One region of the Cellulosimicrobium sp. NPDC030954 genome, then DNA from elsewhere that is predicted to be linked to it. Evidence: predicted binding sites of a transcription regulator. Region 1 holds the regulator's gene; the other holds the start of a gene.
What was found. The regulator HspR, encoded in region 1, represses chaperone genes until heat shock. The targets are predictions, from matches to a motif close to AAGTTGAGTCNNNNNGACTCAACTT.

Region 1 (7,548 bases):
CTCCGGGCGGTCGCGGTCGGGTGGTCCGACGGCTACGAGGCGACCCCCGTGACGCCCGAGGTGATGGACCCCGAGTCCGGCCTCGCGACGTCCCAGTACCTGGCCCAGCGGCTCCGGGAGACGTACGGCGTCGCGCAGCGCGCGGGGGTCGACGCCACAGCGACGCACGGGCTGCTCGTCGTGGACGTCGCGCTCGAGCACCTGACCGGGTGGCAGCGCTTCGCACGGTCGGCGGCGATGGGTCGTGCGCTCACGCACACGTTCGGCGACGGCCACCCCATGGCCTCCCTCGGCAACGGGCTCTTCGTCGTCCTCGGGGAGCGCGGTGTCGACGACGACACGCTGCGCACCGTGCTCCGCCACAACATCGAGCGCACGGGGCTCGCGCTGGGCGTCACGGCGATCCTGCGGCGACCGCCGCGCGTCTGGGTCGAACCGCTCCCCCGCACCCACACCGCCGCCGTCCAGCTGCTCGACGCGCTGCAGCGCTGACGACCGCCGACGACCGCCGACGACGCAGCGACGCCCCGGCCGCGCGGGCGAGCGCGCGGACGGGGCGTCCGGGGGCGTCTGCGGCCGGTAGGTGACCGGCCGCCTCCGAGGAGGTCTGAGGTCGCGCGTCAGCGCGGGGTGAAGGTGAGGCAGTCGGCCTTGTCCTCGCCGGACGCGCCGGCGCCCACGCGGATCGACGGGGCCGAGCACTCCAGCGAGGAGTTGTGGACGCACTCGGTGCGCTGGCACGCCCCGACGTGCGCGAGCACCTTCTCGAGGCCGCCCTTGGTCCCCAACGGGATGAAGGTCGCGCACTCGGCGTCGCCCGCGTGACCGGCGATGGTCACCGCGCCGGCGTGGCACCCGTGGTCGTGGTTGTAGCCGCAGCCGTCGATGGAACACTCGACGACCTGGGGCATCTCCGTGAGGCTGCTCATCGCGATCTCCTGTTCTCCGAGGACCCGTGGCGGGCCGGGCTTCCACCTCCACGGTATTCCCGGAATTCTGCGGTGTATAGCAAGGAAGGCCTTGCTAAGAAATGCAGAAATAGCAATGAATTAGCGCACGACATTCTTGCGGAACTGCCTGACCAGCGCCGATGCCGGGTCCTCGTCAGGAGGGCGGGAGAGGCGTAGCGTCGTTCTCATGGCCACCTCGCCCGGCGCGCCACTGTTCTCGGGCGCCGACGCCGACCTGTACGCGGTCGGCGCCGACCGCGTCCTGCGGCGCTCGCGCTCCGGGGCCGACTCGGTCGGCACCGCGGAGGTCATGCGGCACGTGCGCGCCGCGGGCTTCCCCGCCCCGCGCGTCGACGCCGCGACGGACGGCGACCTCACCATGGAGCTCCTGCGGGGCCCGACGCTCCTGCAGTCGATCCTCGGCGGCCGGACGTCGCTCGCCGCGTCGGCCCGGACCCTCGTCGCGCTGCACGACGCGCTGCACGCGGTCCCGCCCCCGGCGCGGGGCGAGCCCGCGTACGCGGCGCTCACCGCGCCGTCGTCCGCAGCCCTCGACGAGACCGCCGGCGGGCATCCGTGCGTCCTGCACCTCGACCTGCACCCGGCGAACGTCGTGCTCACCGCCGACGGCCCGGCCGTCCTCCACTGGACGAACGCCCGGCTCGGACCGGCCGGCCTCGACCTCGCCGTGACCGCCGTCGTCCTCGCGGAGGTCGCCGCCGACGAGGACGACGAGCTCGCGCCCGGCGCACGGGTCCTGCTGGACGCGTTCCTCCACCTGGCCGACCCGGCGCTCGTGGGGCACCTCGACGCCGCCGCGCGGACCCGCGCCGCGGACCCCGGACTCGACCCCTCGGAGGTCGCGCTCGTCCCGGCCGCCGTGGCGCTCGTCGCGCGCGAGGCCCGCCGGAGCTGAGCGCACGGCGGATCGCCGCAGGTCAGGACCCCGCGTCGTCGTGCCGGGGCCGCCAGATGACGAGCGCGCGCGCCTCGCCGTGCTCGACGAGCGTCTCGCGCAGCGCCTCCTCGACCCCGCGGCGCACGCTGCGCCCGCGCGGCACCACGACGACGTCGCCGCTCGCGGCGGCCGCGAACACCCGTCCACCGGGCTCGACGCGCGCGGAGAGCGCCTCGATGCGGCGCTCCAGGCGCTCGACCCGCGACTCGAGCGCGAGGATGCGCTGGATGCCCGCGAGGTTGATGCCCTCGTCGTGGCTGAGGCGCTGCACCTCGAGCAGCTTCGCGATGTCGTGCAGCGAGTAGCGCCGACCCCGGCCCTGGGTGCGGCGCGGCACCACGAGGCCGAGGCGGTCGTACTGGCGCAGCGTCTGCGGGTGCATGCCCGCGAGCGCGGCGGCCTGCGAGATGACGAGGACGGGCGCGTCCTGGTCGACGTCGGGCGTCACGTCCGGACCCGTCTGGGCGTCGTCCGTGCGGTACGCGGTCATCCGGGCCTCCTTCCCGAGCCGGCGCTCCGGGCGCCGGTCACTCCGCGGCCTGGCGGAGCAGGTCGGCCCGCACGTCCTGGTCGGCGGTCTCGGCGGCGAACGTCTCGACGGCCTCGCGCGCGGCCTTCGAGAGCTTCTGCGGCACGGCGACCTGGACCGTGACGAGCAGGTCGCCGGTCGACTTCGCGGTCTTCACGCCGCGGCCCCGGACGCGCAGCGTGCGCCCCGACGGCGTGCCGGCCGGCACCTTGACCTTGACAGTCGAGCCGTCGAGCGTCGGCACGGCGATGGTGGCGCCGAGCGCGGCCTCGGGGAACGTCACCGGGACCGTGATCCGCAGGTTGTTCCCGTCGAGCGAGAACACCGGGTGGGGGGTGACGTGGACGGTGACGACGAGGTCGCCGTCGGGGCCGCCCGCCATGCCGGGGCGGCCCTTGCCGCGCAGCCGGATCTTCTGGCCGTCGCGCACGCCCGGCGGGATGCGGGTGGTGACGTTGCGGCCGTCGACCGTGAAGGTGACGGTGGAGCCCTCGACCGCCTGACGGAACGGGAGGGTCGTGGCCGCGGCGACGTCCGACCCGGCCCGCGGGCGGGGACCGCCGCCGAACTGCTGCGCTCCCCCGCCGCCGAACATCGAGCCGAGGATGTCCTCGAAGCCGCCCGCGCCCTGGCCGCCGGTCGAGTAGCGGACCCGGGTGCCGCCCGGGCCGCCGCCGCCGAACATGCCGCCGAACACGTCCTCGAAGCCCGCGCCCCCGGCGCCGCCGGGACCCGCGGAGAAGCGGGCACCGCCGCCGGCCATCGCCCGGATCGCGTCGTACTGCTCGCGCTCCTTGGCGTCCGACAGCACGGCGTACGCCTCGCCGATCTCCTTGAACTTGGCCTCGGCGCCCGCGTCACCCTGGTTCTGGTCAGGGTGGTACTTGCGCGCGAGCTTGCGGTAGGCCTTCTTGATCGTGGCGTCGTCGGCGTCCTTGGGGACGCCGAGCGCGGCGTAGAAGTCCTTCTCCATCCAGTCCTGTCCGGTCACGGCGCCTCCCTCCTGTCGGTGGTCGTGGTCCTGGTCCTTCGTGTCGTGGCTGCTGTCGATCTGCTGCTGGTGATCCTCGCGTGCCCGACGGCGGAGCGCACCTCCGCGCGGGAGGTGGGCCCGCGCCGTCGGGCACGAGGGAGAGGTGGCTACTGGGGGCCGACGACCGAGACGCGCGCGGCGCGCACGACCCTGCCCCCGATCCGGTAGCCCGGCTCGATGACGAGGTTCACCGTGGTGGCGGCGGCCTCGGGGTCGGGCTGGTGCATGAGCGCCTCGTGGACGGTGGGGTCGAACTCGTCCCCGACCGCGCCGTAGCGCTCGATCCCGAACTTCTCGAGCGACGCGTCGAGCTTGTCGGAGATCGCCGCGAACGGCCCCGTCAGCTCGCCGTGCTGCCGCGCGCGGTCGATGTCGTCGAGCACCGGGAGGAGCGCGGTGAGCACGTCCTCGATCCCCTTCGTGCGCGCGGCCTCCTGGTCGCGCAGCGACCGGTTGCGGTAGTTCGTGAAGCTCGCCCGCTCACGCTGGAGCGCGTCGAGGTGCTCCGCGGCCTCGGCCTTGGCGGCCAGGACGGCCGCGTCGACCTCGGCCTCCTCGGACGGCTCGAAGTCGAGGCCCGCGAGCGGGTCCTTCTCCGCGTCGTCCCCGGCCGAGCCGGCGTCCGCGCTCTCGCGCGGACGGCCGGTCTCCGGGTCGACCTTGCGCTTGTCGGTGAACTGGAACGGCTTGTCCTCGGGGCCCTGGCCGGGCTCGCGCCCGGCCTGCTCCTCGGGGCCCCGGTCCTCGGGGGACGTCACTTCTTGTCGTCCTCGTCGTCCACGATCTCGGCGTCGACGACGTCCTCGTCCGGAGCGGACGTCGCACCCGCAGCGGCGGCGGCGTCGTCCTGCGCGGCGCCGGGGTTGCCGGCGGCCTGCTCCTGCTCGGCCGAGGCGTAGAGCGCCTGGCCGATCTTCTGCGAGGACGCGACGAGCTTCTCGTGCGCGGTCTTCACGGCGTCGGCGTCCTCGCCCTCGAGCGCGGACTTGACCGACGCGATGTCGGCCTCGACCTCGGTGACGACGTCGGCCGGGAGCTTCTCCTTGTTCTCGGAGACGAGCTTCTCGGTCGAGTACACGAACGCCTCGGCCTGGTTGCGGGTCTCCGCCTCCTCGCGACGCTTCTTGTCCTCGGCCGCGTGCTCCTCGGCCTCCTTGACCATGCGGTCGATGTCCTCCTTGGGCAGCGCCGAGCCGCCCGTGATGGTCATCTTCTGCTCCTTGCCGGTGCCGCGGTCCTTGGCGCCGACGTGGACGATGCCGTTCGCGTCGATGTCGAAGGTGACCTCGATCTGCGGCACGCCGCGCGGGGCCGGCGCGATGCCGGTGAGCTCGAAGGTGCCGAGCGGCTTGTTGTCGCGCGCGAACTCGCGCTCGCCCTGGAACACCTGGATGAGCACCGACGGCTGGTTGTCCTCGGCCGTCGAGAAGATCTCGCTGCGCTTGGTCGGGATGGCCGTGTTGCGCTCGATGAGCTTGGTCATCACGCCGCCCTTGGTCTCGATGCCGAGGGACAGCGGGGTCACGTCGATGAGCAGGACGTCCTTGCGGTCGCCGGAGATGACGCCGGCCTGCAGGGCCGCGCCCACGGCGACGACCTCGTCCGGGTTGACGCCCTTGTTGGGCTCCTTGCCGCCCGTGAGCTCCTTGACGACGTCGGTCACGGCCGGCATGCGGGTGGAGCCACCCACGAGCACGACGTGGTCGATGTCGGAGACGGAGACGCCCGCGTCGGAGATGACCTTGTGGAACGGGGCCTTCGTCCGGTCGAGCAGGTCCTGCGTCATCTGCTGGAACTGGGCGCGCGTGAGCTTCTCGTCCAGGTGGATGGGGCCGTTCTCGCTCATCGAGAGGTACTGCATCGAGATGGTGGTGCTCGTCGCGGACGAGAGCTCCTTCTTCGCCTGCTCGGCGGCCTCGCGCAGACGCTGGAGCGCGATCTTGTCCTTGGAGAGGTCGACGCCCGAGCTGTTCTTCACCTGCTTGATGAGGTGCTCGACGATCCGCTGGTCCCAGTCGTCGCCACCCAGGCGGTTGTCGCCCGAGGTCGCGCGGACCTGGATCGTGGAGAAGTCGTCCTCGTCCTTGCCGACCTCGAGGAGCGAGACGTCGAACGTGCCGCCGCCCAGGTCGAAGACGAGGATGAGCTCGTCCTCCTTGCCCTTCTCCAGGCCGTACGCGAGCGCGGCCGCGGTGGGCTCGTTGACGATGCGCGTCACGTTGAGGCCCGCGATCTGCCCGGCGTCCTTGGTCGCCTGGCGCTCGGCGTCGTTGAAGTACGCCGGGACGGTGACGACCGCGTCGGTGACGGGCTCGCCCAGGTACTCCTCGGCGTCGCGCTTGAGCTTGCCCAGGATGCGCGCGGAGATCTCCTGCGCGGTGTACTTCTTGTCGTCGATCTCCACCGACCAGTCGGTGCCCATGTGGCGCTTCACCGAGCTGATGGTGCGGTCGACGTTCGTGACCGCCTGACGCTTGGCGACCTCGCCGACGAGGACCTCGCCGGTCTTGGAGAAGGCGACCACCGACGGCGTCGTGCGCGACCCCTCGGCGTTCGCGATGACGGTGGGCTCTCCGCCCTCGAGGACGGCGACCACCGAGTTGGTGGTGCCGAGGTCGATCCCGACTGCTCGTGCCATGTGTGCTGCCTCCGTTGTGGATGGGGTGCCCGACGGCGCACGCGCGCCCGGGCACACCGGGTTGAGTCTGCTTCACTCAAGGTAGGCACCGGGTGCGCTCGCGCGCAAGCCCGACCGCCAGAACTTGAGTCCATCAGGCTCAACCTTCACTCAGGGCGAACTATTCCCCGCTCGTCGCGGCCGCCCGCGAGCGCGCCCGCTGGCGCTCCCGCTGCAGCGCATAGCCTTCCTGCCAGTCCGGGGCGAGAGCCATGTCGCGGCGACGGACCTCGTCGACCGACAGCTCGACGGGGAAGCCCCAGGTGTCCGCCAGCACGAACAGGTCGTCCCCGGTGACCGTCGCGCCCCCGAGCTTCTCGAGCTCCCGGAGCCCGCGGTGCACCGTGCGACGGAAGCGCGACTCCTCGTCGCGCAGGACCGTGCTCAGCTCCTCGCGCTGCTCGACCAGGCCCGGGTAGGTGTCGCCGTACGCCTCGGCCACGACGGCGACGAGGTCGTCGGCGAACCGCTCGTCCAGGCCGAGGTGGAGGGCGTGCACCACCGCCCGGCGGACGAGCCGCCGCAGGACGTACCCGTGCGCCTTGTTGCTCGGGCGCACCCCGTCGGCGGCGAGGAACGTCGCGGCCCGGACGTGGTCGGCGATCACGCGGAACGGGCGCGGGTCGTCCTCGTACGCGCGACCGCTGAGCGACTCGAGCCGGTCCACCAGCGGGCGCAGGAGGCTCACGTCGAACACGTCGGCGGTCGCCAGGGCGGCCGCGGCGATGCGCTCGAGCCCGCCCCCGAAGTCGATGCTCGGCTCGTCGAGGGGGACGAACCCCTCGCTCGTGCGGCGGTAGCGCATGAACACCTGGTTGCCGATCTCGACGAACCGTCCGCCCTCGCTCGCGGGGTGCGGCTCACCGGTCGACGGGTCGTGGTGCTCGGGGCCGAGGTCGTAGAAGACCTCCGAGTCCGGCCCGCAGGGGTCGCCGACGGGCGTGCCGTCGAGGCCGCCTCCCCGGCTCCACCAGTTCTCCTCGGCGTCGTAGAGGAAGACACGACCGCCGCGCATCCCGTCGCGGTCGCCGTCGGCACGGGACCCCACGTCCACGAGCGGTGCCGCGATCCCGTGCTCCGCGAACACGGTGACCCAGGCTCGTGCGGCCTCGTCGTCACGAGGGATCCCGTGCTCGGGCGACCCGCGGAAGCACGTGACGTACAGGCGCTCGAGGTCGACGCCGACGTGCGCGAGGAGCTCGGCGAACCAGCGGACCTGCTGCTCCACGTCGGCCGACCCCAGGCTCCAGTTGCCCAGCATCTCGAAGAAGGTCGTGTGCCGCCGGTCCCCGACCTCGTCGATGTCCTGCGCCCGCACGCACGGCTGCGAGTCGACCAGGAGGGGTCCGGCGTCGTGCTCCCTGTCGCCCAAGAGGTAGGGCATCAGCGGCTGCATCCCGG
Region 2 (7,548 bases), on a different contig from region 1:
CGGGCACTTCCTGGACGGGTACTGGCCCGCGGTGAGGTTCGACGCCGTGGGCGACGTCGTCGAGGTCACCGTCGAGTCCTGAGACGCCGGCACGCGCGACGCCCGCCGGAGGACGCCGAAGCGGCCACGCCCGGAAGGCGTGGCCGCTTCGGTCGGGGCCGAGCTCCCGAGGTCAGGAGACGAGCGTCTGCTGCCACTCGATCAGGTCGGCGATCTTCGCGACGAGCGTCTCGTCCTGGAGGCCGTGCGCCTTCCCCTTGGCCTGCTTGAGGATGTGGATCGCGTCGGCGTGCTCGCCCGCGTCCGCGGCGGCCTCGGCCCGGTCGAGGTAGTCGCTCACCCCGGCGGAGAGCTTCTCCGCGCGGTTCGAGCCCGTCGAGAGCGACGTCACGATGCCGTCGACCTCCTTGAAGGTGACGCAGTCACCGCCGCCGCTCACCTTCCCGGCCGTCCACTCGATGCCGCCCGCGAGGTGCGCGAGGAACAGCGGGTCGGAGTACGACGAGTCGACATGGCCGGCGCCCTCGTACCAGGACCGTCCGCCCTCGAAGTTCTGGCACCAGGCCAGGGGGTGGTCGTCGCCCATGGCGTCGCGGCCGGGGTTGTAGGTCGACTCGTCCAGCGTGATGAGGACGTGCACGTCCTCCCGCGGGTTGCTCGTGAAGTTGTACCACTCGTCGAACCTCGTCCACTCCGCGGGGAGCATCTCGGTCGACGGGTGGCCCGGGCTCTCGATCCGCATCGTGGCCGTCTGCTGGGCCGGGTGGCTCTTGAACCGCGCCGACCCGCCGCTGAGCTCGCTGTACCACGGCACCGCGTGCATGGTGTCGGTCGCGGCGTGCAGGCCGACGTACCCGCCACCGTCGCGGATGTAGCCCTGGAGAGCCGCGAGCTCCGAGTCGTTCAGCAGGCGGGGCCGGGCGGGGTCCTGGTTGTTGGTGCCGTCGACGGGAGACGCGAAGAGGATCGTCGCGTACTGCCCGAGGTCCTCGGCGCTCGTGAACGGCGTCGTGTCGAGCGTCAGCTCGGGCTGCCGCGAGTCCCACACGTCGACCGTGAACCCGCGCTCTTCGCCGATGGCGATGACCGCCTCCGTGGTCTCGTCGATGTGCGAGTGGCGGAAGCCGAGAGTCTCGCCGACGACGAGGACCTTGTACTCGTCGTCGGCCGCGCTCGCCGGAACCGCGGCGACCCCGACCGCGAGCGCGCTACCTGCCGCTGCCAGGCCCGTGGCCAGGCGCCAGACGTGATGCTTCATGGTGACTCCTCATTGAGTGGACCGTTGTGCCCCCCGGTCGTCGAGCACCCAGGCACCCGGCGGCTTCGGGTGACCGTATATCGGCCGGCGACTAAAAGGCAATGCCGATAAACAAATACGGGTCATCGCGCGGCTCTCACCTGGCGGTCGGCCGGTGGAGCGTCCGGCGCACCGCGTCACGGACCCGGCGGTCGCCCGGCCGGGTGCCGCCGCGGCTCGCGGCCGCGGTCGGGCCCCGCAAAGGTCGGGGACGCACGACGGCCCGCCCCGGTCTCGGGGCGGGCCGTCGTGGGTGGTGCTGCGGGTCAGCGGCCGCGCGGCACAGGCTGCGCGGCACCGACCGAGCGGGTGCTCGCGACCGTCACTCGGGCGGCGGGCGCAGGCGCGTCGCGTCGTCGATCTCGTCGTCCGGGCCGGCGGGGGCCGCGGGGCCGTCCGGCCCCGGTGCGCCCGGCTGCGGCGGGAGCGGCTGGGTCGGGGCGGGCTGCTGGTACGGCGGCAGCGGCTGGGTCGCGCCCGGCGGGACGGGCGGCTGCGCGGGGAGCGGCGTCGTCGGCGACGACTGCGGGTGCGGCGCGCCGGGAGGGGCGTACGGGGCCGCGCCCGGGTAGCCGCCCTGCGGCTGCGGCGGGGCCGGCGGCTGGGCGCCGTACGGGCCCGGGGCCGGGGGCTGCGCCCCGTAGCCCTGCGGGGCCCCGGGCTGGCCGGGGTAGGCGCCCGGCTGCTGGCCCGGCTGACCCGGGTAGCCACCCGGCTGCTGGCCCGGGTACTGACCCTGCTGTCCGGGGTAGCCGCCCTGCTGACCCGGCTGCTGCTGGCCCGGGTAGGCGCCCGGCTGCCCCGGGTACTGGCCCTGGGGCTGGCCGGGGTACTGGCCGGGCTGACCAGGCTGACCGGGCGCGGGGTAGGCGCCGGGCTGGCCCGGGTAGCCGCCCTGCTGGAAGCCGGCCGCCTGGCCGTCCTGCGTGCCCGGCTTGGAGCGGAGCACGAGCCAGAGCACGAGGCCGATGATGCCGAGCAGCACGACGCCGCCGATCACGAACCACAGCCACGCGAGAGAGCCCGAGTCCGACGAATCGCTCGCGCTCTCGCCGCCGTCGGGTGCGGTGGCGCCGTCGGAGTCGGTGGTCTCGTCCGAGCCCTCGTCGCCCGTGCCGGCCGAGCCGCCCGCGACGGCCGAGCCGCGCGCCGTCATCTCGTTGACCTCGCCGACGACCGGCGTCCACGTCACGGTGTTGCCGTCGACGGTGCCGTTGGACTCGGCGACCTCGCCCGGGAAGGTGATGGCGACCCTGATGTCCAGGCTGTCCATCATCTGCCGCGTCATCTCGTCGCCGGCCGCGTCGCCGGTCTCGGGGTTGAACTCCTCGCCCGTCATGTCCATCGAGCCGCTCACCACGTACTCGTCGCCCTCGCGCGTGACGGAGATGGAGTCGGTGGCGCCGGTGTCGAGCTGGGAGATGGGCTGGTCGGCGTACGTGATCTTGGTGCCGGTGTAGCCGTCCTGTGCGTACGGCTCCTGCGTCGCGCCGTCGGGCAGGTCGGACTCCATCTCGGAGCCCATCTGGTCCCACATCTCCTGCGGGTCCATGTCCAGGGACTGGGCCATCTCGTCGGAGAACGCCATGACGACGCTGCCGTCGAACGTGTCGTCCTCGTTGAGGGTGATGGCCATGTCCATCCTCATGCACCCCGCGAGGAACAGTGCGAGGGTGGCGAAGAGGGCGCCGAGGCCGAGTCGTCTGCGCAAGGGTGAGGAGTTCACCGGCCCAGCATGTCGCGGATCGTCGCCCGAGGCGAGGGTCGAAGCCGATTTGAGACGGAATGCGTCCGGGAGTTCATCCGCTCCGGACGACGGACCGTCGAGAGGTCGGGGACGGGGCTGACGAACTAAGTTGAGCGGAATACACTCAACTTCGGAGTCGTTCCACTGGTCAGACCATCTTTCGAGCACCACACCGGAGCACCCATGGAAACGAAGTTCACCACGATGTCGCAGCAGGCGATCGGCGAGGCGATCCAGACCGCGTCGGCCGCCGGCAACCCGCAGCTCGAGCCCACGCACCTCCTCGCCGCGCTGCTCACGCAGGAGGGCGGGGTCGCCGTCGGGCTCCTCGACGCCGTCGGCGCGGACAAGCAGGCCGTCGGCCAGAAGGTGCGCGCGGCCCTCGTCGCGCTCCCCACGGCGAGCGGGTCCGCCGTCGCGCAGCCGACGCCGTCGCGCGCCACGTCGACCGCGCTCGACAACGCCGCGAAGGAGGCGCAGGCCCTCGGCGACGAATACGTCTCCACCGAGCACCTGCTGCTCGGCATCGCCGCGGGATCCTCGCAGGCCGCGACGATCCTGCAGCAGGCTGGCGCGACCGCCGAGGCCCTGCGCTCCGCGCTGCCCGCCGTCCGCGGGAGCGCGCGCGTGACGAGCCCCAACCCCGAGGGGACCTACAAGGCGCTCGAGCAGTACGGGACCGACCTCACGGCCGCGGCCGCCGAGGGCAAGCTCGACCCCGTCATCGGCCGCGACTCCGAGATCCGACGGGTCGTGCAGGTGCTCAGCCGCCGCACCAAGAACAACCCGGTGCTCATCGGCGAGCCGGGCGTCGGCAAGACGGCCGTCGTCGAGGGTCTCGCCCAGCGCATCGTCGCGGGCGACGTCCCGACCTCGCTCCAGGGCAAGCGCCTCGTGTCGCTCGACCTCGCGAGCATGGTCGCGGGCGCGAAGTACCGCGGCGAGTTCGAGGAGCGACTCAAGGCCGTCCTGGAGGAGATCAAGTCCTCCGACGGCGAGGTCGTCACGTTCATCGACGAGCTGCACACGGTCGTCGGGGCGGGCGCGGGCGGCGAGGGCGCCATGGACGCGGGCAACATGCTCAAGCCGATGCTCGCGCGCGGCGAGCTGCGCCTCGTCGGCGCGACCACGCTCGACGAGTACCGCGAGTACATCGAGAAGGACCCGGCGCTCGAGCGCCGGTTCCAGCAGGTGTTCGTCGGCGAGCCCTCGGTGGAGGACACGGTCGCGATCCTGCGCGGGCTCAAGGAGCGGTACGAGGCGCACCACAAGGTGACGATCGCCGACTCGGCGCTCGTCGCGGCGGCGTCGCTCTCCGACCGGTACATCACCGGCCGCCAGCTCCCGGACAAGGCGATCGACCTCGTCGACGAGGCGGCGTCGCGCCTGCGCATGGAGCTCGACTCGTCGCCGATCGAGATCGACGAGCTGCAGCGCGCCGTCACGCGCCTCGAGATGGAGGAGGTCGTGCTGTCCGAGTCGACCGACCCCGCGTCGCTCGAACGCCTCGAGAAGCTGCGCGCCGACCTCGCGGACCGTCGTGAGGAGCTCGCGGCCCTCACCGCGCGGTGGGAGGCCGAGAAGGCGGGTCACAACCGCGTCGGCGACCTGCGCGCGAAGCTCGACGAGCTGCGCGTCCAGGTCGAGCGCGCGATCCGCGAGGGCGACCTCGAGACCGCGGGCCGCCTGCAGTACGGCGAGATCCCGCAGGTGCAGCGCGAGCTCGACGAGGCCGAGGCGGCCGAGCAGGCCGACGACGCGTTCGCCGCGTCCGGCCCCGAGGCCGCGCCGATGATCGCGGACAAGGTCGGCGCCGACGAGATCGCGGAGGTCGTGTCCGCGTGGACGGGCATCCCCGCCGGCCGCATGCTCCAGGGCGAGAGCGAGAAGCTCCTGCACATGGAGGAGGTCATCGGGGAGCGCCTCATCGGCCAGCAGGCCGCCGTCCGCTCCGTGTCCGACGCCGTCCGCCGCTCGCGCGCGGGCGTCGCCGACCCGGACCGCCCCACGGGCTCGTTCCTCTTCCTCGGCCCCACGGGCGTCGGCAAGACGGAGCTCGCGAAGTCGCTCGCCGACTTCCTCTTCGACGACGAGCGCGCCATGGTGCGCATCGACATGTCCGAGTACTCCGAGAAGCACTCGGTCGCCCGGCTCGTCGGCGCGCCCCCCGGGTACGTCGGCTACGAGGAGGGCGGCCAGCTCACCGAGGCCGTGCGGCGTCGGCCGTACTCGGTCGTGCTGCTCGACGAGGTCGAGAAGGCGCACCCCGAGGTCTTCGACATCCTCCTGCAGGTGCTCGACGACGGCCGTCTCACCGACGGCCAGGGCCGCACGGTCGACTTCCGCAACGTCATCCTCGTGCTGACGTCGAACCTCGGCTCGCAGTTCCTCGTCGACCCGATGCTCGACGACGCGGAGAAGCGCGAGGCCGTCATGAGCACGGTGCGAGCGTCCTTCAAGCCAGAGTTCCTCAACCGGCTCGACGACGTCATCGTGTTCGAGCCGCTGACGATCGAGGAGCTCGGCCGGATCGTCGACATCCAGGTCGCCGCGCTCGGCCGGCGCCTCGCGGACCGGCGCATCACGCTCGACGTGACGACGGCCGCCCGCGAGTGGCTCGCGCTCGAGGGCTTCGACCCGGCGTACGGGGCGCGCCCGCTGCGCCGCCTCGTGCAGCGCGAGATCGGCGACCGCCTCGCGCGGATGCTGCTCTCGGGCGACGTCGCCGACGGCGACGTGGTGCGCGTCGACCGCGACCCCGAGGCCGAAGGGCTGACCCTCGGGACGGAGATCCTCACGGCCTGACGTCCTGTCCGACGGGCCCCGGGTCCTCTGCCGCCGTCGTGACCGAGCGGCGCAGAGAACCCGGGGTCCCCCTGTCCGCGCGGATGGGGCTGCCCCCGTACCGCGCGTCCTCACGGCCGCCGGGACATACTCGGTCCGTGCCGACCGACGAGACGACCGAGACCCAGAACACCGCTCCGCAGCGCCCCGACGTCGGGCCCCACCGCTCGGCCGTGATCGTCAACCCGAACCGGGTGGAGGGTCTGGACGCGCTGCGCGACCTCATCGTCGCGCGGCTCACCGAGGCGGGGTGGCCGGAGCCCGCGTGGCTCGAGACGACGGCCGAGGACCCGGGCACGGGGCAGGCGCGCCAGGCCGTCGAGGACGGCGCGGAGGTGGTGTTCGTCAGCGGCGGGGACGGGACGGTGCGGGCCGTCGTCGAGGGGCTGGCGGGGACCGACGCCGCGCTCGCGATCCTCCCGGGCGGCACGGGGAACCTCCTCGCGGTGAACCTCGGCGTCCCCACCGACGCCGAGGAGGGCCTGCGCCTCGTCCTCCGGGGCGGCCGACGGACCATCGACGTCGGCGTCGCGGACGGGCAGACGTTCGCGATCATGGCGGGGATGGGGCTCGACGCGGCGATGATGCGCGACGCCCCGACGGCGCTCAAGGCCAGGGCGGGGTCGGTCGCGTACGTCTTCTCGGCGCTCAAGCACCTCGCCGACGACGAGATGCACGTCGAGGTGACGGTCGACGGGCGGACGCGGCGCCGTCGTGCGCGCACGGTCGTCGTCGGCAACGTGGGCCGTCTCCAGGCCGGCACCAACCTGCTCCCGGACGCGGAGCCGGACAGCGGGCAGCTCGAGGTCGCGATCATCGCGCCGCGCAACCTCCAGCACTGGGTCCAGCTCCTGTGGGGCGTCGTGCGGGGCAGGAGCCGGGTGCCGAGCCGGGAGGTCGTGCGGGGCCGGGAGGTCTCCGTGGTCTCCGACCGGCCGCAGCCGCGCCAGCTCGACGGCGACGTGATCGAGCCGGCGGAGCGGCTCGACGTCAGCGTGCGACCGCAGGCGCTGCACGTGTGCGTGTACCGGCCCGAGGAGTCGGAGGACCTCGCGCAGGGCGCGCCCGGTCGTCGGTGATCCCGGTGCCCGCGGTCGCGGACCGCGGACGTCCCTGTCGCCGGACCGCGGGGTTCGGCAGGATGGGTGCATGAGCGCTCCCCAGCCCGGCCCCGAGACCTGGTCCGCCTCCGCCCCGTCCGCCTACGGCTCGCCCGCACCGGCCACCGGTGCGCGACGCTCGCCCCTCGCCGTCGTGGCCTTCGCCTTCGGGGTCGCGACCGTCCTGGTCGGTGCGGTCGTCACGCTCGCGTTCCCGTTCGTGCTCTCGTCGGCGGGCTACTCGCCGTCGTCGGTCGGCGTGCTCCAGCTCGTCAACGGCATCCTCACGGGCGTGCTCGCGCTGGTCGCGACGGTCACCGGCGCGGTCGCGCTCGTGCGGCGGCTGCCGGGCGCGGCGCTCGCGTCCGCCGGCACGGCGCTCGGCGCGGCGGCGCTCCTGGGGGTCCTCCTCAGCCTCGTGCAGGGTGCGCTCTACCAGGTCCTCTGACCGCCTCCGCCCGGCCCGGGCCCCCAGGCCGGGCCGCGCGTCCCGCGAGCGCCGGGTGCGAGCAGACGTGCGGTGCTGCACGGTGGGCCCATGAGCCCCCGACGACCGGCTC

Region 2: clpB (ATP-dependent chaperone ClpB) is a predicted target of HspR. The motif match lies at 3,151-3,175, and genes of this name have one in related genera.

Annotation. Positions count from the first base shown of each region.
Region 1 is NZ_JBVIFN010000005.1:284,100-291,647, reverse strand. It holds gene ACZ402_RS12755 (hypothetical protein) at 1-492, shown strand, start outside; gene ACZ402_RS12750 (DUF1540 domain-containing protein) at 621-929, opposite strand; gene ACZ402_RS12745 (phosphotransferase family protein) at 1,138-1,866, shown strand; gene ACZ402_RS12740 (heat shock protein transcriptional repressor HspR) at 1,889-2,398, opposite strand; gene ACZ402_RS12735 (DnaJ C-terminal domain-containing protein) at 2,436-3,428, opposite strand; gene grpE (nucleotide exchange factor GrpE) at 3,578-4,228, opposite strand; gene dnaK (molecular chaperone DnaK) at 4,225-6,108, opposite strand; gene ACZ402_RS12720 (alanine--tRNA ligase-related protein) at 6,269-7,548, opposite strand, start outside.
Region 2 is NZ_JBVIFN010000001.1:203,781-211,328, forward strand. It holds gene ACZ402_RS00845 (enoyl-CoA hydratase/isomerase family protein) at 1-82, shown strand, start outside; gene ACZ402_RS00850 (ThuA domain-containing protein) at 173-1,258, opposite strand; gene ACZ402_RS00855 (LppM family (lipo)protein) at 1,620-2,933, opposite strand; gene clpB (ATP-dependent chaperone ClpB) at 3,228-5,849, shown strand; gene ACZ402_RS00865 (diacylglycerol/lipid kinase family protein) at 5,987-6,967, shown strand; gene ACZ402_RS00870 (hypothetical protein) at 7,038-7,436, shown strand; gene ACZ402_RS00875 (DUF2071 domain-containing protein) at 7,527-7,548, shown strand, end outside.